4 regions of the Halobacillus sp. HZG1 genome follow, and region 3 is predicted to be linked to each of the others. Evidence: riboswitches for the same ligand, from Rfam matches in the RefSeq annotation. Region 3 holds a riboswitch; each other region holds the start of a gene.
What was found. A riboswitch is a leader RNA that binds a small molecule or an ion and turns the genes downstream of it on or off. The one in region 3 is predicted to bind S-adenosylmethionine.
Positions count from the first base shown of each region.

Region 1: it holds a riboswitch for S-adenosylmethionine, as region 3 does, so the genes downstream of both, VKA52_RS09965 (acetyl-CoA C-acyltransferase) here and VKA52_RS11815 (O-acetylhomoserine aminocarboxypropyltransferase/cysteine synthase family protein) in region 3, are expected to answer to the same signal.
Region 2: it holds a riboswitch for S-adenosylmethionine, as region 3 does, so the genes downstream of both, VKA52_RS12450 (methionine ABC transporter ATP-binding protein) here and VKA52_RS11815 (O-acetylhomoserine aminocarboxypropyltransferase/cysteine synthase family protein) in region 3, are expected to answer to the same signal.
Region 4: it holds a riboswitch for S-adenosylmethionine, as region 3 does, so the genes downstream of both, VKA52_RS02170 (methionine biosynthesis PLP-dependent protein) here and VKA52_RS11815 (O-acetylhomoserine aminocarboxypropyltransferase/cysteine synthase family protein) in region 3, are expected to answer to the same signal.

Region 1 is NZ_JAYLVQ010000061.1:168,345-175,664, forward strand. Features, by position in the region: gene VKA52_RS09950 (helix-turn-helix domain-containing protein) at 1-65, shown strand, start outside; gene VKA52_RS09955 (hypothetical protein) at 100-288, shown strand; gene VKA52_RS09960 (cell wall-binding repeat-containing protein) at 621-2,039, shown strand; SAM riboswitch class I at 2,311-2,415, shown strand; SAM riboswitch class I at 2,483-2,590, shown strand; gene VKA52_RS09965 (acetyl-CoA C-acyltransferase) at 2,663-3,817, shown strand; gene VKA52_RS09970 (acetoacetate--CoA ligase) at 3,838-5,781, shown strand; gene VKA52_RS09975 (thiolase family protein) at 5,781-6,941, shown strand; gene VKA52_RS09980 (Zn-ribbon domain-containing OB-fold protein) at 6,938-7,320, shown strand, end outside.
Region 2 is NZ_JAYLVQ010000065.1:33,445-40,764, reverse strand. Features, by position in the region: gene sufD (Fe-S cluster assembly protein SufD) at 1-24, opposite strand, end outside; gene sufC (Fe-S cluster assembly ATPase SufC) at 44-823, opposite strand; gene VKA52_RS12470 (hypothetical protein) at 1,066-1,236, opposite strand; gene VKA52_RS12465 (carboxymuconolactone decarboxylase family protein) at 1,433-1,798, opposite strand; gene VKA52_RS12460 (MetQ/NlpA family ABC transporter substrate-binding protein) at 1,865-2,719, opposite strand; gene VKA52_RS12455 (methionine ABC transporter permease) at 2,752-3,420, opposite strand; gene VKA52_RS12450 (methionine ABC transporter ATP-binding protein) at 3,413-4,438, opposite strand; SAM riboswitch class I at 4,521-4,629, opposite strand; SAM riboswitch class I at 4,836-4,941, opposite strand; gene VKA52_RS12445 (TlpA family protein disulfide reductase) at 5,032-5,454, shown strand; gene VKA52_RS12440 (thioredoxin family protein) at 5,591-5,905, opposite strand; gene VKA52_RS12435 (toprim domain-containing protein) at 5,916-6,263, opposite strand; gene gcvH (glycine cleavage system protein GcvH) at 6,386-6,769, opposite strand; gene VKA52_RS12425 (arsenate reductase family protein) at 6,853-7,212, opposite strand.
Region 3 is NZ_JAYLVQ010000063.1:42,341-49,660, reverse strand. Features, by position in the region: gene metX (homoserine O-acetyltransferase MetX) at 1-1,041, opposite strand, end outside; gene VKA52_RS11815 (O-acetylhomoserine aminocarboxypropyltransferase/cysteine synthase family protein) at 1,065-2,759, opposite strand; SAM riboswitch class I at 2,869-2,979, opposite strand; gene VKA52_RS11810 (DUF2188 domain-containing protein) at 3,115-3,312, shown strand; gene VKA52_RS11805 (NAD(P)/FAD-dependent oxidoreductase) at 3,633-4,853, shown strand; gene VKA52_RS11800 (hypothetical protein) at 4,890-5,345, shown strand; gene VKA52_RS11795 (TetR/AcrR family transcriptional regulator) at 5,397-6,242, opposite strand; gene VKA52_RS11790 (efflux RND transporter permease subunit) at 6,358-7,320, shown strand, end outside.
Region 4 is NZ_JAYLVQ010000021.1:14,793-22,112, forward strand. Features, by position in the region: gene VKA52_RS02150 (FecCD family ABC transporter permease) at 1-881, shown strand, start outside; gene VKA52_RS02155 (FecCD family ABC transporter permease) at 878-1,882, shown strand; gene VKA52_RS02160 (NAD(P)/FAD-dependent oxidoreductase) at 1,901-2,878, shown strand; gene metC (cystathionine beta-lyase) at 3,106-4,284, opposite strand; gene VKA52_RS02170 (methionine biosynthesis PLP-dependent protein) at 4,281-5,399, opposite strand; SAM riboswitch class I at 5,514-5,625, opposite strand; gene VKA52_RS02175 (flavoprotein) at 5,756-6,145, opposite strand; gene VKA52_RS02180 (hypothetical protein) at 6,200-6,532, opposite strand; gene VKA52_RS02185 (DUF4385 domain-containing protein) at 6,617-7,063, opposite strand; gene glsA (glutaminase A) at 7,053-7,320, opposite strand, start outside.

The sequences.
Region 1 (7,320 bases), on a different contig from region 3:
GTTATAAAAAAGCAGCAAGCTATTACAAATTAGCGTTGGACTATACCAATGCCGTCGATCATTGACCAATACTATGAATTCTAAGAGGGGGATTATAGAATGAAAAAATGTGTCATCATGTTTGGTTTAGTTTTCTTAATATTGGGAGGTTCCGCTTCCGTTGTGGCCGCAGATGCAGGGAATAATAACAGTCAGAATGGAAAGGGAAATAGTGAGGAAGCCCAAAACGATCACCCGGCACCTCCTGCCACCAATCCGCACGGTGATGAATTACCTTTCAGTAACTAATACTTACCACGTCTTCCAGACTTCAAATAAAACATAGATTCGAAGAAAGCAAATCGAATAGACAATTGATTATGAATCACTTGTTCTTAGACTCCCATTGATGACCTCGGTAATGGACCGGGGTCATTTTATTTGGACAATAAAAAAGGGTTTATAAATCATAAAGCTTTTGAAGTCGATATTTGTCATAAAAAATAGATAGCTTTACTTCGAGGACTGATTTATAATCCTTTTAGTGAACTCGAATGGAAGGTGATGAGAGAAGTATAGTAAGCGGTTGCACTGTTGCTTAAGTCCTAATGAAGTTAAAAGTAAAGGGGAAAATGAAACGAGTGAAAAAATTTGTTGGTTTTACAGTTGCTGCTCTATTAACGTCTACTTTATTGACCACACCTGTCCTGGCCACAAGCGAAACACCATTTAAGAGTTTGGAAGATTTCAAAAAACAAAAACAGGTTCCGAATGCTCAGGAAGTTAAACTGCTCGGCTATAATGAATGGGGAGAATTTGAAGAGGAAGAGCCGAATAACACAATGGCCCAAGCCAATCATATAACCACGGAGGATCTCGCCGTAGGTACATTCACTAAGGGTGATAAGGATTATTACAAGATTGAAATCAATGGAGATGAAGAAGTGGATCTCTCTGTATCTCTCTTCTCTATGGATGTAGATGAAACCAACATGCAGCTGAATGTAGATGTTTATAGCTCCTCCGGTGAAGAAATGGATAGCTATTTTAAAGACAGCGACGAGTATGGATTTGCGGGTGGGTTTTATTTGAATCCGGGAGTCTATTATCTTGAAGCTTCTGATTTAGCTGACTTGAATAATGGAGAAACGTATATGCTGAGTCCTTTTGTTATCGAAGAGGAACCATACATTGACCGTATAGCCGGAGAAGACCGCTACCATACCGCAGCAGCGATCGCTGTACGTCGAAGTGGTGGGTATCCAAACGATCATATCATCCTGGCAACAGGAGCCGATTTTCCTGATGCACTTGCAGGAGCACCGCTTGCCTTCTACTATGATGCGCCGATTCTTTTGACCAGGAAAAACGCTCTTTCGCAAATTACAAAATCGACGATTGATGTGTTAGGTGCCAAACATGTCACGATCCTTGGTGGCACAGGTGCCATTTCCAAAGACGTCGAAAACTCCCTTGTGAAATTAGGATTGGATGTCGAAAGAATTTCAGGATCTGACCGGTACGAAACCGCAACAGCTATTGCTGAAGTGCTTCCACCTAGTGATGGAGCCGTGGTCGCATACGGAAGAAACTTCCCTGATGCCCTTTCCATTGCACCTGTAGCGGCAAGCAACATGATGCCGATCCTTTTGACAGAAAAAAGTAAACTTCCGGAAGCTACGAAGCAGGCCATCAACGATTACGACTTCACCTATGTTGTAGGAGGTTCCGGGGTTGTCGATCAAAAGGTTTTCTCTCAACTTCCTGATCCTGAGCGAATTTCAGGGAAGAACAGATACAGCACATCGATTGCTATCGCTGAGCATTTCGAACTGGAACCGACGTTTGTGAATATCGCGACTGGAGCGGACTTTGCAGACGCTCTTGCAGGAGCCACTTATACGTATGGTGAACCGTTATTGTTAACTCCATCCAATTACCTTTCGCCTGAAGTGAAGGATTATTTTGTTAAGAACGAAACCTTCTACTTCACTATTTTTGGTGGCACGGCAGCTGTCAGTGAAAATGTGGAGGATGAGATTCTGGAGCTATTTGAATAGGAGTCTACTACTCTTCCATGAGCAGCCTTACAAAACTCCAAAAACAGATCATTAATTAAGAACAGATCAAACACCACCAAGTAGTCAATCATGACTTGATGGTGTTTTTCTATGGATGATCCTGAAAAACTCCAAAAGTTCCTCATAGATTGGTTAATCACTTACTAAAACAGAACCCCAAATATAATAAATTTTCACACTTTTCTATAAAATGCATTGACACTTATCCTTTCCCTTGCTAACATGGCACTTAACCAAATAACGAAAGAACATCTTATCCAGAGAGGTGGAGGGACTGGCCCTGTGAAACCCGGCAACCGCTATTTATATAGCATGGTGCCAAATCCTACTGAGTGAACGCTCAGGAAGATAAGAGATTTACATAATCTCTAGCCTCTCTATCACTGATAGAGAGGTTTTATAATTTCCAACTGAATACCAATTTCTTATCCAGAGAGGCAGAGGGACTGGCCCGTTGACGCCCGGCAACCATCAAGCAACCGCTTGAAAAGGTGCTAATTCCTGCAGGAGATGATCCTGGAAGATAAGAAGAGCCAAGAGCCCTCTTCTTATTTTTTGTGAAGAGGGCTCTTTCTATTTTACAAAAAGGAGTGGCTACATAGATGAGTACTGTACTTTTAGATGGCATTCGTACCCCGTTCGGAAAATGGAAAGGGGCTTTGAAAAAGAAATCCGCAGCAGAACTTGGATCGCACGCATTAAACGCTCTAATTAAGAGAAATCCCATAGCCAAACAGGCAGATGGCGCGCTGCTTGCCCAAGTCATCCAGGCTGGGGGCGGCCAAAATCCTGCTAGGCAAGTCGCTTATAAGGCGGGGGTGGAGATCAATACACCTGCCATCACATTGAACAATGTCTGTTTAGGCGGGATCGCTACGATCGCAGATGCCTCCCGAAGACTGCAATTGAACGAAGGAGAATTATACATCGTCGGTGGCTTCGACTCGATGACGAACGCTCCTCATACTGCTCCTGTACGTGCTTCTTCAGGACTCGGCCATAGCATCCTCAAAGACACCTTACTGAACGACGGTTTGTGGTGCGCCTTAACGGATGTATCGATGGGAGCTCTTACCGATGAGAAAAACCGCTCCTTCGAAATTAGTCGAGAGGAGCAGGATGAATACGCCGCCCTTTCCCAGCAACGAGCAGCGAATGCTCAAGAAAAAGGGTGGTTCCAACCTGAAGTCGCTCCTTTTTCAGGTTTGCTTGAAGAAGATGAAGGTATCCGCAAAGGTACAACAGCCGAGAAGTTATTGAACCTCTCACCGGCTTTTTCCAACGAAGGCACAATTACGGCAGGCAATGCGTCGCAGATGACGGATGGGGCGAGCGTTGGGATCGTTACCACGAAAGAGAAAGCTGAATCACTCGGGCAGAATCCGTTGGCGGAAATCATCGACTGGTCAGAGATTTCCGGACCAGATCCGAGCTTGCAAACGAAACCATCGCAAGCGATCCAGGAACTATTAGATAGACACCAATTGACGACTGACGATATCGATCTGTTTGAAATCAACGAGGCTTTTGCCAGTGTCGTGATTGCCAGCTGCCGGGATCTTGGCATTGATTATGACCGGGTCAATGTGAACGGTGGAGCGATCGCTCTTGGTCACCCACTAGGCGGCACAGGATTCCGGCTTGTTTTGACCCTTGCCCATGAACTGAAACGGCGCGGCGGTGGAAAAGGCATCGCGTCCCTTTGTGGCGGTGGCGGACAGGGCATGGCCCTATTGATTGAAGTGCCTCATACATAACTCGAAAGGAGACAATTCCAATGAATACATCAATCACAGCTCAGCGTTCTCCTTATCTATGGGAGCCATCGAGCGGAAGAATAGAACAATCACATATCAAAGCTTTTGCTGAATCTACCGGCCAACCGCTTTTTCCATATGAACGGTTCCACCGCTGGTCCGTTTCTCACCTCGCTGAATTTTGGTCAGCCGTTTGGGATTACGCCGGAATTATCGGAAATAAAGGCGACCGTGTTTTTGTCCCTGGCCCTTCGATGCCAGATAGTACATGGTTTCCGGAAGCACGATTGAACTTCGCTGAAAACATGCTAAGGGGTTCTCTTGATCGAGTGGTTGCCTATGAAGCAAATGAAGAAGGTGTTCAACGAAGCATTCATTTACAGGAGCTAAAACAATCCGTTGCCAAAGCCCAGGAAGGTTTAAAACAATTAGGTGTTCAAAAAGGCGATTGTGTCGCCGGGGTCACGAAGAACGATATCCAGGGATTAGTGGCCTTGCTTGCAACCACTTCATTAGGGGCGACATGGACCTCCTGCTCCCCTGACTTTGGGACGAAAGGAATCGTCGACCGCATTGGTCAGGTGAAACCGAAAGTATTGATCTCTACTCTCTCCTATCAATATAAACAAAAGCCGTTCCAAATCGAGGACAAAATCAAGCAGACGACGGAACACCTGGAAGGACTATCCGCACTCGTCTCGTTCGAAGGGGAAACGTATATTGAAGGGATTAAATCTCTTTCATGGAGCGAGCTTTGTAACAATGAAGCAGAAGAGCCAACGTTCGAACCCGTCCCTTTTAACCATCCCTTATATATTTTATATACATCAGGAACGACGGGGCTGCCGAAAGCGATTGTCCATTCGGTCGGTGGGACGCTTCTGCAACATGTGAAAGAACACCAGCTCCATTGCGATGTCCAGCAAGATGACGTGTTGTTCTGGTACACCAATACCGCCTGGATGATGTATCCATGGCTCGTGTCGGGGCTAACCAGTGAAGCCGCCATCCTGTTGTATGACGGCTCTCCTGTAAGACAGGATTCCCTCACCCATTTGTGGGACATTGCGGATGAAGTCGGCATCACCCATTTTGGTACAAGTCCTAAATACCTAGATACATTGATGAAAGCAGGCGTCGACCTGAAAAGCAGTCATTCGCTCGACTCTTTGAAAAGTCTGCTATCCTGCGGGGCTCCCTTAGCCCCTGAGCAATACAACTGGATTTATCAAACCATCAAACAGGATTTGTTCCTTGCTTCCATTTCCGGCGGAACAGAAATTATCGGCTGTTTTGTGATGGGATCTCCGGTCCACCCTCTTAAACAAGGCGAAATCGCATGCAAAGCGTTGGGGATGGCGGTGGATGTATTGGATGAGCGAGGAGCTTCTGTTTACGAAGAAAAAGGAGACCTTGTGTGTACGAAACCGTTCCCGAGCATGCCGCTCACCTTCTTCGGCGAAGGTGGAGAGGAACGCTACCGGAAGAGCTACTTTTCCAAACGACCAGGGATCTGGACCCATGGGGACTTAGCTGAACAGACCATCGACCAATCCTTCATCATTTATGGACGTGCCGATACAACATTGAATCCAGGCGGCGTCCGTATTGGGACGGCTGAAATTTACGGTGTCGTAGACCATATCAAAGAAATCAAAGACAGCGTCGTTTTCGGATTACCGAAAAATAACGACGAAGAAATCACCCTTTGTGTCGTTACGGGACATCTGACGGAAGACTTGGCAAAAGAAATACGCCAACAGATTCGGACCAAAGCTTCTCCCCGTCATGTACCGAAGCGAATTTATCAAGTGGAGGAAATCCCTCATACCATCAATGGAAAAAGGGTCGAAGGAGCAGCGAAAACAGCCGCTTTAGGAGAAGAAGTGAAAAACGAAGCGTCCTTACGTAATCCATCCAGCTTACAAGCATTTCGTCAGCTTTCAGAAAGGGAGTTCGTGTAATGGCCAGTCAAATTCAAGGGGCGATCACCGGAATCGGTGAGCTGAAGCCCGTCCGTTATTCAGAAGGAAAAACCACCTTAAGTTTGATTGCAGAATCCGTCCGACTTGCCATCCAGGATGCCGGCATCTCAAAGGAAGATGTCGACGGCCTGCTCGTCGGACCCCAAGTCGGGGAGACGCCACAGCATGTGCCGGCGACGGTTTCTGAGTATCTAGGAATCGATCCCACGATGTCTAATACGGTTGATCTCGGCGGAGCGACCGGTCCAGGGATGATATGGAGAGCAGCCGCAGCCATTCAGGCCGGCATGTGCGAAACCGTCGTCTGTGTATTAGCCAACAAAAATGAAAAAGGCGAAACACTAAGGTCTCCGAACCGTAATCCGATCCGCGAGTTTGATGTGCCTTTCGGTGCCTCAGGAGCGAATACATCCTATGCCCTCTTAAAAAGACAGCACATGGAAGAACACGGATCCACCCAGGAAGACTTTGCAAGGATCGCCTACTGGCACAGGAGAAATGCCCAGTTGAACCCGGATGCGATTTTTTATGGAAAGCCCGTTGAAGTCGAAGATATTCTCGCCTCCCCCATGATCGCCGACCCGCTTCATCTGCTTGAAATCGTCATGCCTGTCGCCGGTGGTGCGGCCGTTGTTGTAACCTCTCCGGAAAAAGCAGCACAGGGCAAGCATAAACCGGTCTATCTCAAAGGAGCGGGAGAAAAAATCACCCACCGGGCGGTCAGCCAGGCACCAGGCATAGACGCCTTGCCATTTAGCTATTCAATCCCGAGGGCGCTTGAACAAGCCCGGACGAACGTGGAAGACATCGACCTTTTTTCATTGTATGACTGTTATACAAGTGTCGTTGCAATAACCCTTGAAAGTGCAGGTCTATGTAAGCCAGGGGAATTCGGAGAGTTTGTCAAAAACCATAGCTTCGGTCATGACGGAGATTATCCATTGAACACGCATGGCGGTCAGTTGGGTTTTGGCCAGGCAGACTTAGCCGGCGGTATGTCACATGTTGTGGAAGCCGTTCATCAATTGAGAGGCGAAGCGGGAAACCGACAAATCCCTAGTGCTAAAAAAGCACTCGTGACAGGGAATGGAGCCACATTAAGTGAAACAACGGCGCTTGTGTTAGGAGGAGAACAATGAGCCAACAACCAAACATTTCTTTACCAGTTCCGACGATCACACCGATCAGTCAGCCTTTTTGGGAAAGCATCCAAGCAGGACACTTGAGCCTTCAGCAATGTGACAAGTGTGAGCAGTGGATCTTCTATCCCCGCGAACACTGTCCCCATTGTTTTCATGATTCGTTAACATGGAAAAAAGCGTCCGGACGAGGAAGGCTGAAAACATGGAGCGTGATCCATCGTGCGGGACATCCCGCGTGGCAGGAACATACACCCTATGTGGTCGGCGTCGTCGCTCTTGAAGAAGGACCTTCTCTATTGACACATGTATTGGTAGAAGAAACCGCCTTAACACATAATCTGAAAGTTGAAATGGAAATCAGTGAAATCGGGCCACA
Region 2 (7,320 bases), on a different contig from region 3:
TGGTAGTGAGACTTCTACTGTCATGATTACCCTCCTATCTTAATTACGCGTTAACGGTTTCGTCTTCGATGCCAAGTTCCTGTTTAATCCAGTCATAACCTTCCTCTTCCAGACGCTGGGAAAGTTCTGGCCCACCGGATTTGACAACACGTCCTTGCATCATAACGTGTACTTTATCAGGAGTGATGTAGTTCAATAGACGCTGGTAGTGAGTAATGATCAAGCAGCCGAAAGCGTCGTTGCGCATTTCGTTGATTCCTTTAGCAACTACTTTCAGGGCATCAATATCAAGTCCTGAATCAATTTCATCCAAAATGGCAATTGCCGGTTGGATCATCATCAATTGTAGGATTTCATTACGTTTTTTCTCACCGCCGGAGAAACCTTCATTAAGGTAACGCTGAGCCATGTTTTTATCCATATCAAGTGTGTCCATCTTCGCGTCCATCTCTTTAATAAATTTCATAAGAGAGATTTCGTCGCCTTCTTCACGGTGAGCGTTAACGGAAGAACGAAGGAAATCAGAATTTGTCACACCACTGATTTCACTAGGATATTGCATTGCAAGGAATAGACCTGCTTGAGCTCGCTCGTCCACTTCCATTTCAAGAACGTTTTCGCCGTCAAGCAATACTTCACCTTTTGTCACTTCATATTTAGGGTGACCCATGATTGCGGAAGCCAGCGTGGATTTACCGGTTCCGTTCGGTCCCATAACAGCGTGGAATTCCCCACCGTTGATTGTTAAATTAACACCTTTAAGGATTTCCTGACCTTCAATTTCTACGTGAAGATCTTTGATTTCTAAAGTTGATCCTGCCATAAATGAATACCTCCAGTATCTATTTTTATCGAATGTCCAAGTTAATCGGAAACAAAGAACTATTCTCAATTTATTCTCATTATAATCTTATATCATTTAGTGCTTGTTATCAACTTTTTCCCATTAGCTGAAAACGTGGAAACGGACATATAACAAACAAATTTCTACAATTTTCATGTGTATTATAACATGAAAAAATCAGGTGGCTAAACACACCTGATTTTTTCATCTACTGTCATGAATTATCTATGCAATTGACGGTCGACTTGGGCAATCATTTTCTGACTCTCTTCGAATTCACGTTGGCGTTTCTCTTCTACTTTCAAGCGTGTATCCAACTTCCTGCTGTACTCCGCATAACTCATGTTATGAGACTGGTGCATGGCTTTCTCCATATCAGCAGTGTAATTCAAATTCAGATCGTCATTGATAACGAATCAATCCTTTCAGATTATTTACACAATTTAAAGTACCACAAATAATATACCCAAACAAAGCCCTTTGAAACTCTAAAATACATCAAATCAAACTCTTTTCTCCAATGTAAGCGTTTACTCCGGGCGAGTATTTAGAATACATCCGATTTTCTCGAATTTTCTAATAAGTGGATCAATTGACCGTTGACGTCAAGTCCATGTATGCATCCTGTACAAGGGTTACAGCCTGGCTCAAAGCTGCTCCTCCTCCAAATGCCGCAGCCACACCACAAGCTTCTAATATTTCCTTCTCTGTTGCTCCCTGATCGACACAGCCCTTCGTGTGGTAAATCATGCAATACTCATCCTGTGCAACGATGCTGATTCCTAATGCCATCAATTGCTTATCTTTTTTAGATAATTCCCCTTCTTTAAAGCATTCTTGTGTAAATTCATCGAACTTATGAGAAACTTCCGGCATGTGCTCTCTGAAGGCTCCCATTCCTTCTTTATAATCATGTAAATACGTTTGCGTCCACGTCATATTTTGTTCCTGCATACGAAAACCTCCCAATAAAAATAAGTGACTGCGGTTAGTATAAACCGCAGCCACCCATTTTATCCGTTATTCAGCATCACTTGATACCGGCACAACAGCACCGTCATATTCTTCTTTTATGAAGTTTACGATCTCATCAGAACGAAGAACTTCTACAAGGGTATTCAATGCTTCATTGTCTTTATCTTCACTATTAGCAGCAACAACGTTTACATATGGAGAGTCAGATTCCTCGAGAATAATTGAATCTTCACTTGGAGACAAGTCAGCTTCAATCGCATAATTTGTATTAATAGCTACAAGCACGTTTTCTTCACGTTGATAAACCTGGGGAAGGTTTGCTGCATCTACACCTGTATCAAATTCGATGTTTTTAGGGTTTTCTACAATATCCTGTACCGTAGCTTCTACTTTTTCAACACTTTCATCCAATTTGATCAGCCCCTCTTTTTCTAAGAGAGAAAGAACTCGTCCGTGAGTGGATACGGAACGACTCATGACTAGCGTCGTGCCCTCTTCCACATCTTCCAGGTTTTCATACTTTTGAGAATAAACTCCGATCGGCTCAATGTGGATACCACCGAGGTTTACAAAGTCATATCCTTTCTCTTCTTCTTGAGTCTCCATATAAGGAATCGTTTGGAAATAGTTTGCATCGATTCGACCTTCATCTAAGTCTTGGTTCGGTAAAATATAATCCTGATATTCTTCAATCTCTAATGTGATTCCTTTTTCTTCGAGCATAGGTTTTGCTTTTTCAAGAACTTCAGCGTGAGGAACACTAGTGGCTCCTACCTTAATCTCTTTGGCATCACCTTCACCTTCAGATCCTGATGAAGTTTCCTCCTCATTCGATGACCCGCAAGCTGCGAGCACTAGGATAAACAATACAGCGATTAAACTCGTCCAGATTTTTTTCATTTTTCATTCTCTCCCTTTTCTTTATTTTATCTTTATCTTTTATCCAATTTCCGTGAGATCGCATCTCCGATGAATTGGAATATAAACACAATCAAAATAATTAAAATGGTACAGATAAATACAACATCAAAATTACTTCTTTGGAAGCCGTAGAAATAAGCGAAGTCGCCAAGTCCACCTGATCCAATTGCACCTGCTACTGCAGTGTATCCAATCAATGCGATCGCTGTTACGGTAATCCCTGATATCAGAGCTGGCATCGATTCCGGAAGCAATACTTTGAAAATGATGGTCGAATACTTAGCTCCCATAGATTTTGCGGCTTCCACGACACCTTTATCGACTTCTTTCAAAGCAATTTCCACTAAACGGGCATAGAATGGAGCTCCACCAATAATTAGTGCAGGTAGCGCTGCTTGAGGCCCTCGAATAGTTCCAATCAGAAAATCAGTAAACGGGAACAACAATAAAATGAGAATGATAAAAGGAATCGCTCTAAATATGTTAACGATAGAAGCAGTGATCCAATTCAATGTTTTGTTTGCCCAGAGACCCCCAGGGCCGGTCAAATAAAGAAGTAGTCCCAATAGCAAACCTAAAACAAACGTACCTGCGACAGAAACCAGAGTCATGTAGAGGGTTTCATTTGTAGCTGTAATCATGTCTTCCATTCTTACGTTCGGGAACCATTCATTAAACATGTGGATTCACCTCCACTTCTACAGATGTTGATCCAATATAATCAATGGCACGCTCGACTTCTTTTTGATTTCCATCAAACTGTACAAACATTGTTCCATACGCACCCTTTTGCGTCTGGGTGATTTTCCCATGCAGAATGTTGACATCTACTTCAAACTTCCTGGATAAATCGCTGATGAGTGCTTGATTTGTACTATCTCCGACAAAATGAAGACGGATAATTTCTCCAGATCGGTAATTATCTTTGATCAACTGCAGGGAGGTCTCTTTTTCCGGATCTCCCATCACTTGATCCACAAACTTCTTCGTTACCGGTTTTTTAGGATGGAGAAAGACATCCAACACTTCCCCTTGCTCCACAATCTTCCCTTCTTCCATAACCGCCACCTGATGACAAATTTTGCGTATTACATGCATTTCATGTGTAATCAGAACGATTGTAAGGCCGAGTTTTTCATTAATATCCACAAGGAGATCAAGAATCGAATCAGTGGTCTCTGGGTCCAAGGCGGATGTAGCTTCATCACACAAAAGAACTTTAGGGTTGTTTGCAAGTGCTCTGGCTATCCCCACCCTCTGCTTTTGTCCGCCACTCAATTGAGATGGATAAGAACCTCCACGTCCTTTCAATCCCACCAAATCAATCAATTCATCGACTCGTTTCTGCCTCTCAGCTTTAGGGATACCGGCAATTTCCAATGGAAAAGCGATATTATCATGAACGGTTCGCGACCAAAGCAAGTTGAAATGTTGGAAGATCATTCCAATTTCTTGTCTTGCCAACCTTAATTTTCCTTTACTCAAAGAAGTGAGTTCCTGATCATCGACAAGAATGCTTCCTTCTGTGGGGTCTTCCAACCGGTTCAGTAAACGAATAAATGTACTTTTACCGGCACCGCTATAGCCGATCACCCCATAAATTTCCCCTTTGTTAATGTTAAGACTTAAGTCATCCACAGCTCGTACATCCTGATCTTTCGTGTGGAATATCTTTGATAGTCCTTTAATTGTAATCATGATGATTTCCCTCCACTTCCAAAAAAACGCCGCTCTGTTATGAGAACAGAGCGGCGTTTTTAATCATACCTAAAAATCTGTTCTCTCATCTGTCAAAGTTTTTTACTTTGCAGGAATTGGCACCTGAGCAAAATAGTTCTGCCGGTTGCCGGGCATCATCGGGCCAGTCCCTCCGCCACTCTGGATAAGAGATTTTAGTCTATTAAATTATTATTACTTTAACTCGTTTAAGTAGCACAAAGAGGATTGTAGCACCGTACGAATTTTGTGTCAACTCCAAAACAGATTGTTCAGAAAATAAAGTCGATCAATTATAAACCAAAACAGCAAATATTCACGCGATTTACACAATAAAAAAATCCCTTCTTTAAATAGAAGAGATTGATCGCGTTTACATTTCTCATCTATCAAAGTCAAAGACTTCGCAGGATTTAGCACCGTGCAGTCTACCTGCCGGTTGCCGGGCATCGTCGGGCCAGTCCCTCCGCCACTCTGGATAAGTGAAGATGTCGATATGAAATTAATAATTATGTTAGCATGGGACATAGATTAGCGTCAATCCATAACTTCGCCAGATACAAAGGAGAATGACATTGAGTGAACAAGCCCCTTTATTTGAACTGCCTTATATTAACGATCAATCTTCAATCTATAAACTGGAAGACGAACTAGGGAAAGTTATTGTCTTGACCTTCTGGGCCTCCTGGTGTCCAGATTGCGGGAAAGATTTACCTATGAAAGAACAACTGTTCAAAACGATGGATCATGAAAAAGTAGCGATGCTGACGATCAATGTTTCTGGAAGAGAACGGAAGATAGAGGAAGGTCTCGAATTCACCGAAAAGTTTTTAACGCAGCCTACTCTTTCTGACGAAGGACGTTACGTTTATGACATGTACAATTGTGATGGCGTTCCTTCCACCATCATCATCGATCAACAAGGTAATATCCATGCGAATTTTGGTGATCAGTCCTCCTTCTTAGATATTGTAAGCAAACTAGGAGAAATTGTATGATATTCAAGACTAGAAAAAACAGGGAAGACTCTGGAGAGTCTTCCCTGTTTTTTATTATAGAATAACTTCCAAACCATATTTAATAAGAGAAGTTTTCAATTCTACAGTAGTGGTCATTTCCTGGGAAATACATACACTATTCAACAAAACCAACGACTTTCTCATACATATAGGAGACAGATTGAAAAGCATATATCTTTTCCTCTACCTCCCCATCCCTCGTCACTAGCAGACACGGGACACTTTTAATCTTATAATACTGCATCCATTCAGGGTGCAGAGAAGCATTCATTTCCTTAAAAACTCCCCGATCAAAGACCGCTTCAAGTGTTGTAAGCATTTGACGTGCTAAATGACACGTTGCGCAAAAAGGGCTGTGAACGAAGGTGAGGGTCGTTTGTGGAGCATCAAAGTGCTTCTTTACTTCTGGTGATGTTTTTATTTCCTCCACAGCCATCCTCCTATATTAAATAAATCGATTTTACGTTGAAATGTCTACTAAGTAAGGCTCTTGCTAATTCAGCTTCCGGCGTAGCTGCTACTTCTCTGAAAGCCTTATCTATATAGATATGTTCGGCGTGAGGAAGCTCTTCCGTCAATTGTTTTCTTAATTTGTAGCCAGAGTCATCTTCGTCCACGAGAATATACACGGTCCGATCATCTAAATTGTGATCAAAAATCATTTCTTCCATCCGCTCGATTCCTAAAGTCCCATGGGTGCAGATGATTTCAATATCTTCATCAAGGACCTTGTTCAACTTCTTTTTATCCGTGATTCCTTCAACAATGACGATTCGTTCTCCATCCATCTTCATCACCTACTATATAGAAACAGACCATGCCTCTCAGGCATGGTCTGAACATGATTAAGATCAAACGTGATCATGTCAGACAAGGATTCTTAAAGCCCTGCCTGTCCAATGCACTATCCTTAGTCTTCATCAATCATTGCTTCATATTCTTCCGCAGTCATCAAATCATTGACCTTGGAGTTGTCACTTGGTTCAACAACAACCATCCAGGCTTTATCGTAAGGAGATTCATTAACAAATTCCGGACTGTCTTCCAAGTCTTCATTAACTTCGACAACCTTACCACTAAGAGGAGCATAAAGTTCAGAAACTGTCTTCACAGACTCTACACTGCCAAACGGCTCATCTGCTTCCAGCTCATCCCCGACTTCTGGAAGTTCTACGAATACGATATCTCCAAGTTCTGATTGCGCGAATTCAGTAATACCGACTCTAACTTTTTCCCCTTCTTCTTTCACCCATTCATGTTCTTCAGAATAACGCAGGTCTTTAGGTACGCTCATGTCAATTACCTCCAAAATAATAATTATAGTTCAACAACTAATATAAACATAAAAGCTATAGGCTTCTATTCCCAATAATGTGCTCACTGAGCCCAAACATTTTCAAACTCATCCTGCTTAAACCCTATGGTTGTTTTTTCACCATCAGTTAGGATGGGCCGCTTTATAAGCATTCCATCAGATGCCAACCACTCAATCATCTGTGCTTCATCTGCTTCTTTTAGCTTTTCCTTCATATTCAGTTCTCTATACTTTTTCCCACTAGTGTTAAAGAATTTCTTTGCAGGTTTGTCACTAGTAGAAATAAAGCTCTTCAACTGCTCTTCTGAAGGGGGATGATTGACAATATGTACAGATTCGTAGTCAATCCCTTCCTCATCCAACCACTTTTTAGCTTTTTTACATGTACCGCAATTTGGGTACCAATAGAAGGTTAAAGACATCTTCACACCCTCCTTCATTCTTGTTGTCTAATATTTTATCACAACGAAGGCGAAGATTTCATTTATTTCTAAGATTGTCTTCATATTCATCTCATGCTCTTCCATAAT
Region 3 (7,320 bases):
ATCTTCCACCCATTTGCCCCAACGGTCAAATTCTACGAGAAATCCATCATGACCATAGTCAGTGGGGATGTGATGATGCTTTCCTTTTTTACAGAAGGTAGAGAATGGTTGAATCAGGGCTTCTGGGTAAAGGAGGTCGTGTTCGAAACTGAAGGTGTGGACCTCTGCTTTGTATTGCTTCGCTGCTTGTGCCCAACCATTTCTCCCTCGCCCAATGTCATGATTGTTCATCGCCTCAAGAAGGTAAAGGTAGCTGTTGGCATCAAAGCGCTCTTTGATCTTATCCCCTTGGTAGTCCAAATAGGATTGAATTTCATACGACGTATCAGTGTTATAGGACCGGTCGAACCTTTTTTCAAATAATGTACTGCTTCGGTACGTGACCATTCCGGTCATACGGGCAATTTCGAATCCTCTGAGGTCCTCATTTGAATGATAGTCCCCGTTTAGGAAATGAGGGTCACTCTTTATGGCTCTGGCACCGATATGGTTAAATGCGATGCCATAATCACTTAAATAAGGGGTAGCGGCGAGAATGAATAGTTTTTTCATGAAATCAGGGTAAAGAAGTCCCCATTCATACGTCTGCATACCGCCAAGTGATCCACCTGCAATCGCATGGACATGAGTGATGCCTAACTGTTGTAAAGCCTCATATTGAGCATGCACCATATCCCGAATCGTGACTTTTGGAAAGGTTTGCCGGTATGGTTTGCCTGTGTCCGGGTTAATGCTTGCGGGTCCTGTTGATCCGTGACATCCACCTAGAACATTGAAGGTGATCACTTGATAGCGATTGGTATCAATTGGACAATCTTCCCCAATTAAACCGGCCCACCAGCCACGTTCATCCCTTGAACCGACGGCGAGCTGGTTGCCCGTTAATGCGTGGCATACGAGAATAACGGGGGCATTCGTCGGCCCGTATCTTTCGTAAGCAAGTTCGACATCTGATAGCACTTCACCAGACTCAAAGGTGAAAGTGCCGATCGAGATCGATTGATTGGTTCGTGGGTGGCTGGCGGGGTTTCTTAATGACATGCTTTTCATTCTCCTTTCTTTCACTAGACCGATACGAGGGAAGTGGAAAAATCTTTCCCTGACCGGATATTCACGACAGCGTCATAAAGGCTTACCCCGGAAATGATGGCTGCATCTTCGTGAGTGATTGGTTTCCTTGACCAGAGTAATGTTGGCTTTATTTCTTTTGCTATGTTCAAGACATCTTCATCGGCTTCTTCAACATAGACGATATCCCAGTTGACATTCGTTTCTTTACGCAGATCCTCAAGATGAGAGAAGGTAAGAACTTCAAACCCTAACCTTTCCAACTTGTTTTGCTCCATAAGAAGAGTACTTGTGCCTACGATCCCGATCACTCTTTTCCTCAATTCCCCGTTCGAACGGTCCAGGGATGATGATAAAACAGGCTCTGCCACATGTTTGCTCTTACCATAGGATTTCTTATATCCAGTGGCGTGGAAGATGGCATTGTCCAGATCCTGGATTAAATCTTTCACAGACTCTAAGCCAACAGACAAGCGGACTAGTTCTTCTGTTACACCCGATTTACTCAAGTTTTCGTCGCTTAATTGCTGGTGGGTCGTAGAAGCTGGATGGATGATTAAAGATTTGGCATCCCCGACATTGGCTACATGCGACCAGATGGTACTTTGATCAATTAGTTTACGACCTGCATCACGCCCGCCTTTAATTCCAAAGACAACAATGGATCCATGCCCGTAGTGAAAATATTTTTGGGCTAAAGAATAAGTAGGGTGGTCTTTCAACCCTGGATAATTCACCCATTCAACACCATCGTGGTCCACTAAGTATTCGGCGATTTCCAAAGCTTGATCCGCGTGTGTTTTCACTCGCAAGTGTAAAGTTTCCAGACCTTGCAAAAGTAAGAATGCGTTTTGTGGGCTAAGACAGGCCCCAATATCTCGAAGCAGCTGGACGCGTAGTTTTATGGCAAAAGCAGCAGGGCCGGCATCCAACCCGAATCGAATCCCGTTATAGCTTTCATCCGGTTCAGTGAACCCTGGGAATTTCTCATGATTCCAGTCAAAACGTCCACTATCAACCACCACACCTCCAATGGCCGTTCCATGTCCGCCAATCCATTTCGTGGCAGAGTGCACAACGATGTCTGCTCCCCAATCGATTGGTCTGCACACATAAGGAGTAGCGAATGTGTTATCGATGATGAAAGGGATGTGGTGATCATGCGCGACGTCTGCGATCGCTTCAATATCCAGTACATTCAAACTAGGGTTCCCAATGGTCTCGGCAAAAATCGCTTTTGTATGAGGAGTAATCGCCTTGGCGAACGATTCAGGATCATCTCCTTCTACAAAGTGGACATTGATTCCATAACGAGGGAGGGTGTGGACAAATAAATTGTACGTTCCTCCATAAAGGTTCGTGGAAGTCACAATGTCATCTCCAGCTTTAGCGACATTCAGAATAGCCATCGTAATCGCGGACATGCCTGATGCTGTCGCCACCGCTGCGGCACCGTCCTCCAGAAGAGCGATGCGCTGTTCGAATACATCCACGGTTGGGTTACCGATTCGTGAATAAATGTTGCCGGGCTCGGCAAGTGCAAAAAGATTTTGAGCATGTTCCGTATCATTAAAAACATACGATGTCGTCTGATAAATCGGTACAGCACGTGAACCTGTAGCGGGGTCAGGTTCCTGACCACCGTGAAGCAAATTCGTTTCAGGACCAAACGTGTGGAATGGTAAACTCATGGGAAAATTCCTCCTCTATTTTTTTCCTAGGGCATTCACTTTGTTGAAGAGTGAAAAAGAAAAGCCCTCTTCTTTAAGTAAGAAGAGGGCTTTATGTATCTCATACCTCCCCTTATCTTTCAGATCATGTGATCTGTAGGATGTAGCACCTTTTCAAGGGTTTGCCTTGAAGGTTGCCGGGCGTCGTAGGGCCTAGTCCCTCTGCCGCTCTCGATAAGAGTTGTTTTTATTCAATTTTTCTGACTTGTTTGAAATTATAAAGGCGTCTTTTCTTATTGTCAAACAATTTTGATACGTTTGAACCCTCCCAGCTGTGGGAATGGATAATTAAGTCTATGAGATAGGAGTGAAGTTCATGAAACAATATAGTGTTGTACCTAATAAAGATGTAACTGGCTGGTTTGTAAAAATCGAAGATGTCGCTCCAACAGACCTTTATGATGAGCGTGATACTGCGGTTGCCAAAGCAGAGGAAATCGCAAAAGAAAACAAACCGAGCAAACTTCAAATCTTGGATCAAAACCATGAAGTTGAAGAAGAGCGCACTTACTAATTAAAACTCCCCACCGCGGGAGTTTTTTTATATGCAATTATCTATGATCAGTTGTTAAAGTATATGACAGGATTGTTGAAGACTTAGTTTCGAGACGTTTGTTGAGTGGATGGGGGCTGCGGGGAATAACCCGCTTTCCGCGGGAGGCTCACCGCCCGCCCCATGGAAAGCGGACCTTTTCCCGGAGCCCCTGGAATCCCACGAACATCTCGAAACTGAGTCTTCAACTAAAGGGAGCTTATCTATCACAAGCCACTCTAGAGTTTTTGTGGTGGTCCAGTTATGATGGAGGTAAACGTTACGTGAAGGTGTGTGCAATCATGAAACATCATTATGATGTCATTATCGTCGGTGCACGTGTAGCCGGCGCAAGTTTAGCTATTTTACTAGGAGAGATGGGGAAGAAAGTCCTCCTTGTCGATAAAGCCAGTTTTCCAAGTGATACACTGTCTACTCATTTTATGTCCCACACAGGGTTTTTAGAAAAATTGGGCGTGCTTAAGCAACTGGAGGAGTCGGGGTTGAGAAAAGTAACAAGGATGCGGACACATATTGGTAGCAGCTTCGTAGAAGGACCGCGAACATCCTATACTATCATTCCAAGAAGAGACAAGCTCGACTCCATGTTGATTGAACGAGCGCTTACTTTCCCCTCCGTCCAATTTAAACCTGAAACGGCAGCACGAGAGTTGATATGGGAAGAAGGGAAGGTCGTCGGCCTCAGTCTAATAGAAAAAGGGGCATCGCAGAATGTCTATGCTGATTTAATCGTTGGCGCGGATGGGAAAAACTCAAACATCGCCCACTGGGCCGGTTCAGAAAAGTATGAAGAAACGAAACCATTGCGCCCGGTCATCTACGGTTACTTTGAGGGGGTAGACCCCTTATCAGAACCTGCTACAGAGATTTTCCTTCATGAAGGCCGTATCGGTTTTGTTTTCCCGATGGAGCCCAACCGGGACTGCCTGGGCATCGAAATCCATCCAGAAGAATTCAAAACGATGATGAAAAATCCGGAAGATTCGTTTAAACAAACGTTTGATCAAATGTATAGAATGAGAGAAAGAATGAAAGGTGCCAAGCTTCAAGGAAAGATGATAGGAACACCAGGCATGCCGAATTTCTTCCGAACGGCCTATGGAGATGGCTGGGCATTAATCGGGGACGCTGGTCACAGCAAAGACCCGAGTACAGGGTTGGGGATCAATGATGCCTTTATGCAGTCATTTTTACTCGCCGATGCCTGCTTGAAAATGGATGAGGGAGTCCCGAGAGATGAGGCAATGAAAGAGTTTGCGCGGAAAAGGGACGAGCAGCTTCTCCCTGGTTTTCAAATGACTCTTCATTACGTCGAGTCCCTAAGAAAGTGGTCAGATAATGAAGTGGCACTGTTTCAATCGATGGCAGCAAATCCAATGGTATGGAACAAACTTGTTCCGAATTTATCCCGTCATTTAGAAAAAGATGCGGCTGATTTTCCTCTTCTTCATACAGCGATGCAAATGGAAGCAGAACAGTTCGGATTTAAAAAGGAATCTTAGGGAGAAAAGTCGAATGTAGGTAATGAGGTGATCAAGGTGGAATGGACGAAAGAAACCGCATTTACTAAATTGCAGGAAATCTATAATGATAAAGTCATGCAGGATGAAAAACGAAGAGTCTTCCAACAAGTGTACAATCATTTACAACAGCATCTCGATGATCTTGCGGTCCAATCTGGGCTGAAGGAAAAAGCGCAGGAACAGCTGAAATTCTTCAAGGAATATACGTTCATGCCAGGAGACAACTTGTTTCAGTCCATGCGTTACGTGTTCTTAATTGCCCGGGGTGAAAAAGAAAGAGACCCTGAAGAAACCAGACAGCATTTGAACCGCATCTATCGTTCGCTTTATCAGCCGGCAGGGCTTAAAAACCCTTATATTCCTGATTCCTTTTGGGAAACTCCGCTTGGTGTAGCATGCTTAGTAGCAGAAGAAGGCGTAGAAGCTGTCTATCCAATTCTCGATGAAGTACTGGAAGCAGAGCGTGTATAATAAAAAAGCTCAGGCTATGCCTGAGCTTTTTACTATGATTATTAAATGATTTTATAACTGGTAGTATTTTTTTATGCTTTCGATGGTTTCTTTGAAAAGCGGTTCCCCTTCAAGGTTTGCCATCATTCCCTTTAGAATAGCAGACCTGGGCTGGTCCCTTTTCATTTCTTCCGTCAGGACATGCACCGTATCTTTCATTTCCTGATCCCCATCATTGGCTAGTTCTTCTAAGTTTAATAGCAACTGTTCTTTTTCTTCTCCGTAGAACATGGGTGGTAAGAGCTGCCGCATGGTTCTTCCCGTTATGACTGGTTGGTCACCACTCTTTTGAAAACCTTCTACAATATAGTCCGTTCTACGTAACATGGCGACTGCCAGCGACTCGAGGTCTAAATCAGCCCCCTCGATAATAATGAGATCCATGTACCCTTTGAACATCCCCTGTAGAATCAGACTGACCTCCCATACGGTTTCATCCACCTGATGCTGATAGATGTTTTGCAAGTGACTTTTGTAGAAAAGGTAAGAGTTCACCCGCATTTGAGTAAGAAATTGTTCGATATTCTCATTGAAGGGGATGGCTTGTTCCCGGATTTGCATAATAATGAATTCTCTGTGGTTGGCCAGTTCTTCAAAAGTGACTTGCAGTTGTTTCTTAAACTTCGTACGATCATCCGCATCGAGCTTTTGAATTTCATCAATGCGCGTTTGAATCCGTTGATAATAATAGTTGAATATGTCTAACAGCAGAGCATCTTTCGATTTAAAATGGAGGTAGAAAGCTCCTTTTGATATTCCGCATGCGCTTGCGATTTCCTGGACGGAAGTAGAGCTGAATCCTTTTTTAGCAAACAGCTTGATGGACTGTTCGATAATATATATTGATTTTTGTTCCATGGTTGTCGCTCCTTCAAAGTTGGAGAAGTTGATGTTTTCCCTTGACCTCTGACCAGTTGGTCATTTATATTTTATAGTGTTGTGACTAACTGGTCAATAAAGGGGAGAGTTGAGTATGAAACGAATCATCGATTTTTCGATGAATAACAAATTTGCGATTTGGCTTATGACAATCCTCATTACCGCAGCAGGTTTATATGCAGGATTGAATATGAAGCTTGAAACCATACCGGATATTGAGCCGCCGATCATTACGGTGACCACGACGTATCCAGGGGCTACACCAGAAGAGGTGGCTGATCAAATATCAGAACCACTTGAAAAGCAAGTAAGCAATTTGAGTGGAGTGAAAACGGTCAGTTCTTCCTCTTTTCAAAATGCTTCCTCACTTCAGTTGGAATATAGCTTTGATAAAAGTTTAGATGAAGCAGAGGATGAATTGCAAGAAGCAGTCGATGAGGTTGCTTTGCCGGACGGAGCAGAAGAGCCTTCTGTATCACGTTTGAACTTTAACGCCTTTCCTGTCGTGAGTTTAAGTGCCATCAATGGAGATGGATCACTTGAACAATTAACGAAAACAGTAGAAGAAGAGATCGTGCCATCTCTTGAGGGTCTTGAAGGTGTCGCGGATGTGCAGGTTTCCGGGCAGCAGCTTGAAGAAATCCGCATTGATTTGAATGAAGAAGTATTGAATGAGCGGGGTCTTGATAAAGAAACCATTACGAGTTTCATTCAAGGATCGGACGTTTCCTTCCCATTAGGCTTATACACTTTTGATGATACTCAAAAATCTGTCGTCATTGATGGCAACCTTACAAGTGTGGAAAAGTTGAGAGAATTGCAGATTCCTGCTATTCCTTCAGCAGGAGGAAGTCAACCTGGTCAACAAATGCCTTCACAAGGAGAGGGTCAAATCCCTCCTGAAGCTCAGCAAGGAGGTCAAGGGCAGGGATCTGCGACCGCTGACATGCCGGCCATGGATGGAATCCCGACGGTTACCCTTGGCGAAATTGCTGATGTAGAGGTCGTTGGAGAAGCTGAATCCATCTCCCGTACGAATGGGGAAGATTCCATATCC
Region 4 (7,320 bases), on a different contig from region 3:
CGCTTTTTTCTTTTGCCCCTGAGTCTACGAACCATGCCGTCATACGAGAGTTGCGCATGCCTCGGGCTTTAGCTGGTGCCCTTGTCGGAGCATTTTTAGCGGTGTCAGGTGCGGTCATGCAGGGACTGACGCGAAATCCACTCGCATCGCCGTCTATTATGGGGGTCACCCATGGAGCTGCGTTTGCCTTAATATTGACGATTGTCTTTTTTCCTGCCGTCAGTAATATTGGAATGACCACTGCTGCGTTTATTGGAGCGGGACTCGGAGTGATTCTTGTATTTGCGGTAGGGTCCTTTTCCAGAGGAGGTCTGACACCGGCAAAGTTAGCACTCGCTGGTGTCGCTATCGGCGGGATGCTGAGTTCACTTTCCTCGGCTATTTCTTTACACTTTCAAGTAGCCAAACAAATGAGCTTCTGGTATGCCGGCGGATTAGCCGCAACGGATTGGATGTCTGTCCAAATCCTGCTGGTTGCGGGGGCGGTAGGATTGAGCCTGGCTGCCTTGATTTCAAAATCCGTGACGATTTTGAGTCTCGGGGATGAGGTTTCCAAAGGTCTTGGTCAAAATACATTCTTAGTCAAAGCTCTCGGCGTCATCGTCGTTTTCCTATTAACGGGAGCAGCTGTTTCTGTTGCCGGAACGGTCGGGTTTATCGGGTTGGTTATCCCTCACGTGGCGCGTTTTTTTGTGGGTTCCGATTATCGGCTGATCATCCCTGTATCTGCGGTGCTCGGAAGCTTGCTGCTTGTTCTGTCAGATATCGGAGCGAGACTTGTCAATGCCCCTTACGAAACACCGGTTGGAGCCATTACAGCATGCATTGGTGTCCCATTTTTCCTTTACCTTGCTCGTGGTGAAGGGAGGGGGAGTTTATGAGGAAGACACGTTTATCTTTTGTGATGGCCGTGCTGTTTCTTTTCCTAGGCTTGATGGTTCTCATCAGTTTGAACATGGGCGTTGTTAAAATTGCTCCTCTGGACGTTCTGAAAACATTCATCGGGCAGGGGACCGACCGCCAGGAGCTGGTGCTCTTTAATTTCAGACTTCCATCCATGGTCCTCGCTTTATTCGTGGGCGCAGGACTGGCCGTTTCCGGGGCGATCTTCCAGGGAGTCACGCAGAACGACCTTGCCGACCCGGGTATTCTTGGAATTAATACAGGCGCAGGATTTGCTGTCATTTTATATATTTTCTTTTTCCAAACGTCGATGGCGATGGTTACCGGTTTTGGTATATACATTTTGCCATTGTTTGCCCTCATTGGTGCGTTCCTGGCAGCTTTCCTTGTGTATGCGCTCGCTTGGAAAAAAGGGGTTAACCCTATACGCCTCATTCTCGTCGGAATCGGTGTGAATGCAGGTTTCAGCGCAGTACTCATCATTTTTCAAGTGAAAATGAACCCCCAGGATTTTAATCAGGCGCTCGTATGGTTAGCAGGGGATTTATGGATGGGCAATTGGAATCTCGTTTTTGTCATTGTACCACCCATCCTATTGATGATTGCCTGGACCATCTATAGATCTCGAACGTTGAACGTTATGAATTTAGGGGATTCGATGTCGATGGGACTCGGTATTCCAGTGGAAAAAGCGCGGCGGACGTTTTTACTTCTTGCTGTCGGTCTGGCCGGTTTATCAGTGGCTGCAGGAGGAGGAATCGCCTTCCTTGGTCTTGTGGCTCCGCATATCGCCCGCCGAATCGTCGGCCCCGGGCATCAACGGATGATTCCCGCCGCTGCATTGATCGGAGCGATATTTTTAGTCGTGGCTGATACGATTGGGAAAAATATCATCGCCCCGGCAGAGATTCCTGTAGGGATTGTCGTGTCGATTGTCAGCACCCCATATTTTGTCTATTTGCTTATGAAAACCCAATAGAAAAAGGAGTTCACGTCCATGGAAGAGATGTATGATGTAACAGTAATTGGTGGAGGAACCACAGGATTATATGCTGCTTTTTATAGTGGAATGAGAGATTTGAAGACAAAAGTCATCGAGTACCAGCCTCAAGTCGGGGGCAAGGTTTCCTTTTTCTATCCGGAGAAGAAAATCTATGACGTCGGCGGGTTCCCGGGTATTACAGGGGAAGATCTCGTCACAAATGTCAAGGAACAGGCGGAAATGATTGAACCTGCCTTTGTGACAGGGGTGAAAGTGACATCTATCGGTAAAAAAGAAGATGGAAATCTGCTCCTCAAGACAGATGACGGCCAAACGCATCATACAAAAACCGTGATTGTCGCATCCGGTCTGGGCACGTTTGAAATGCAGCCGCTTGAAGTGAAAGGCAGCGATCTCTATGACGGGAAACAGATTCACTACACCATTCAAAACCTGGAACAGTATCGAGGGCAGAAAGTTGCGGTCGTCTCGCAAAACCGTGTCGGCATTGACTGGTCACTCGCTCTTGAAGGGGTGGCAGAAGAAGTTCATCTATTGAATCGCGGGGATGAATTTAAAGCGGTCTATGAACAGGATGTTGAAAAGGTAGAAGATTCCTCTGTTCACATCCATAAAAATAAAAAGATTGAAGAGCTGCGAGGAGATGAAGCTCTCAAAGAAGCGATCCTTCAAGACGGTTCCGTGCTTGAGGTCGATCATATCCTCGTCTATGAAGGCTTGCAAATCGATAAGAGTTTATATGACGAGTGGGGATTGGAAACGGACAAAGGAAGAATCCCCGTTTCGACAGATATGTGTGCGAGTCTGGAAGGGGTATTTGTCGCTGGTGATGCGGCCGTCTATCCAGCGAAAACGATGCTTATCGCTTCCGGATTCAATGAAGCGATGGCAGCGGTGAACAGTGCCGCCAAGCATTTGGATCCAAAAGCGAAGTCGCAAGTGTATAGTACAGTGATTTATAAGCATAAATAAGAAAACGCCGAACGCAGCTTATGCTGATGTTCGGCGTTTTTTTGTGAAGGAAGAAGGACCAGATGCTAATAAAAGCTGAAAAGTCGCTAATTAAAGGCCAGAAGCTGCTAATAAAAGCTATACATTCGCTAATAAGTTTCCTAAGAGAATACTGATAAAAGCACCCTGCCGCTGCTTAAACTTGAGAACATTCGAGCAGGGCGTTATGCTCCGCTTCCATCCATCGCTCAACCTCCTGTTTGTAGAAATGCCTGGGGTTCGAGTTTTTCTAAAGCTTGATGGAAATCGTTGAGTAGATCTTCCGGGTTCTCAAGCCCCACGGATAAACGAAGCAGACCATCAGTTATGCCACGCTTTTCACGCTCTTCTTTTGGCATGGAGGCGTGAGACATCCGTGCGGGATAGGATAAAATTGATTCGACTGCCCCGAGGCTAACCGCATAAACCGGGATTTCCACATGTTTTGTGAACTGTCTTACTGCTTCTTCATCACGCAGCCTGAAGGACAATACTGCTCCAGACCCTTGTGCCTGGTACGTTTGAGTCGAGCTTCCCGGATGGAAACGGAATCCGGGGTAGTAGACGTGTTCTACGAGTGGGTGAACGCTTAATTTCTCTGCGATCTTTACAGCAGATGCTGAAGATTGCGTCATTCGGCAATGTAAGGTTTTCAAGCCGCGAAGCACGAGCCAACAATCGTGTGCGCCGAGAATGGAGCCGAATGAATTTTGCAAAAAACCGAGCTGCTCTGCGATGTCTTCATCGTGGGTAGCGGCAAGGCCTGCCACCACATCGCTGTGACCAGCGATGAACTTCGTTGCACTATGCAGGACAAGATCTGCACCAAGTTCAAGTGGGCGCTGCAGAGCGGGAGTCATGAACGTGTTATCGACGAATGTCCAACAATCATTCGCTTTTGCTAATTTTGCGACGGCACGAATATCTGTGATTTCAAGCGTGGGATTGGAAGGTGTTTCTATATACAAAAGTTTGGTGTTTGACTGAATGGCCGTTGCTACTTCATGGAGGTCCGTCATATCCACAAATGTATGATCGATTCCAAATCTTACGAGAACATCGCGGATCATACGAAAAGTTCCCCCATACACATCCTGTGTGATGACGACATGGTCACCTTTCGATAAAAGCATGAAGGCCGTAGAAATCGCAGCCATTCCAGAGGCGAAAGCAAAGCCGTGACTTCCACTCTCCAGTCCCGCAATGGTGTCTTCCAGTGCTTTTCGGGTCGGATTGCCGGATCGGCTGTAATCATAGATTCCGGGATTGTCGAAATCCTGCTGATGGAAGGTAGATGCCTGCTGAATCGGGACACTGACCGCTCCGTTGTGCGGATCGAATTTATAATCGCTGTGCAACAATCGGGTTTGCAAAGAATGATCATTCATCGGATCGGTTCCTCCTTTGGTAATTGGGCAAGGGAATAGTGAAGATCTTGAATCAAGTCATCGATATGTTCGACACCGACAGAGAAACGGAGCAGGCGGTTACAAACCCCGTAACTGATCCGGGTTTCTTCTGGAATATCAGCGTGGGTCTGGGTCGCAGGGTAGGTGATAAAGCTCTCTACACCACCGAGACTTTCGGCAAAACTAATCAAGTTTAAGTTTCTTAGAAAGGGGTCGATCCATTCTTCGGATTGAAGTCTGAATGATAACATCCCGCCTTTTCCAGGGTAGAAGATATCTGTGACATTCGGGTGGTCCTCCAGGAAGGCAAGCACGGATTTCGCATTTGCTTCATGCTGGCGCATCCGAAGGGGGAGCGTCTTCATCCCGCGCATCACAAGCCATGAATCGAAAGGAGAGAGGACAGCTCCAGATGTATTCTGATGAAAAGCGAGCTTCTCGCTTACGACTTTTCCTTTACTTACAAGGATTCCGGCCAGTACGTCATTATGACCCGCCAAATATTTCGTAGCACTATGGATGACGACATCGGCCCCTTCTGCTATCGGCTGCTGTAACACCGGTGTATAAAGGGTGTTATCAACAAGCAGGAGAAGATTGTGGGCTTTCGTGACTGTTGAAATCTGCTTGATGTCAGCCGTATGCATCAGCGGATTTGTCGGTGTTTCCACATAAATGGCTTTCGTTCGTTCATTGATGTAGGTATGGATGCGTTCAAGGTTGCTGCTGTCACAATAATGAAAGCGAAGGTCGTAACGCTCTTCCATGTGTTCAAATAAGCGGAACGTCCCTCCATATAAATCTTCGGAAACGATGATTTCATCGCCTTTTTTAAAAAGGGAGAGGGCGGTTTGAATCGCAGCCATCCCGGAGCTGAACGCAAATCCTGCATCCCCACCTTCGATATCAGTGATGGAAGACTCCAGAGTTTGACGGGTAGGATTGCCGGTTCGCGTGTAATCAAAACCTGTCGACTCTCCTAAACCGGGGTGGCGGAAGGGGGTGGAAAAATATACAGGAGGGTTAATCGCCCCCGTAGGTTCATCCCGCTGGTTCCCGGTCTGAACGAATTTCGTATCCGTATGCGGACACATAACAACACATCCTTTATTAGTTAATGGTTCAATATCCAACGCCTTGATAAAATCTAAAAAGGGAAATAAAAAAAGCCTTCTTGAAGAAGAAGACTTTTGTGGGTACGGTTCTTCTTCTTATCTTTCAAGTTGGATAAAACAACTTGTTGGAGTTAGCACCTTCCTGGTAAAACCAGGGGTTGCTGAGGCTTCGTCGGGCCAATCCCTCTGCCTCTCATGATAAGAGATTCAATTGTAATTTTTTCTAATTGCTGAATACTCTACACTACTCAGAAAGTTTTGACAATATGCTGACAAGAAATTTTTCCGAAAACTTTTTTGGGATGAGAAAAAAGCCTCCTTCTAAAAGAGGAGGCTTAGATGGGTGGGTTTTGCACGCCGGATTCGATATAGCTGCGGACGAGCAGCCATTCGTCACCCTGTTTTTCGAATGTATCAAAAAAGAGGTTGGATGTTGGCAGGAGTTCTCCGTTTAACCGGATGGAAATCCAGAAGGCGGCAAGCTGGATGTTTTCATTAAGCATGGTCACGGAATGGTCGGTGTAAATCCAGTACATATCCTGGTCCTTGAAATGTTCGAAGGCTTGATGCCATCCCTCCATCGACTCTTCATACGAGTAATCCACTCTTTCCCCATGACGGATCTCTCTTGCAACGAGGGCTTGTGATGTCACTTTTTTCAAGTAATCTAAATCTTGTTGGCTTGCTCTTCGTTTGTACTCTTCATAAAAGGTTTGAAAATCCATATGTATTCCTCCTCTACCTCAATGGTTCGACAGAGGAGATGGGAATCCTGTCAATTAATGACAGATTCCTAAGTTGTAGAGAACTGTTTTGACTTGTAGAGCAAGCGTACCGATCCAGAGCAGGTGAGTGATGGCATTCATGCCGTACCATGTTGTCTTTCTCTTCATTTGTCCGCGTTTTTTATAAAGGATGGCCACCAAGGGAATAGTCATGACAGTAAAAATAGCCGTCAAGCCGAGGAGTCCTTTGTAGTCGCGAATCCAGATAAAGTCATTGAAGAGGGGGATGATGATCGTTGGAGTGTAAATGACAGATAGGAAGTAAACTCCGATGGACCAGGAGATGACCATGAACAGCAGGTTAATCAGAAGTGGGTATGTTTTCACGCGTACACCCCTCCATTTTATTAATCCGATTTGTTTACTCGGGTTAATGTTATCCTACGTTCAATAGTCGAAATTGTCAATATATTATCCGTGTTCCTTTTGGTGGGCTTTCTTTTTCTTTAGATAATCCTCATCTTCACGGGCCAGCACCCATTTTTCCTCGAAAATTCTTGCGGATTCTGCTTTCTCGTTGTCAATGTCGCGATCATTCACTTCTCCGTTTTTGTCATATTTTTTCCCTCCTTTATAATTCGCGTATCGCCGCGAGCGTGTGTAGCCCATCTGTAGGAACTTCCGGGCCATATCCATGCCGACGAAGTCATCCGCTTCTTTGTAGTCGAGAAACATCTGATAGATTTTATCCGATGATTCCCGGGCGATTTCCGGTGTCTTGAAGCGCCAGTGAGCCAGGATTTCACTTTTATATGGTTCTACGAGCAATACCCCTTGTTCGCCACGTCCGACGCGGTACTTCTCGGGATTTTTGCGGAAGTCGATATTATCAAAATCGAGATCATAATCAAACGCCATCTTCATACTTCCTTTCTGTGTTCTCGACACCGAACATATTAAGTTCAAGGTCCTGTGAGAGCTTTTTTATCAAGGCACCTCCGGCTGTACTGTTCCCTTTTTCATCAATGGCCGGTCCTACCACGCCGATTCCCATACGTCCAGGGGAGGAACCGATGATGCTTCCAGATACTCCACTTTTACAAGGAAAACCTGCTTCCACTGCATAGTGCCCGGATGAATTATACATCCCTGATGTCATCATGATTGCCTTCACT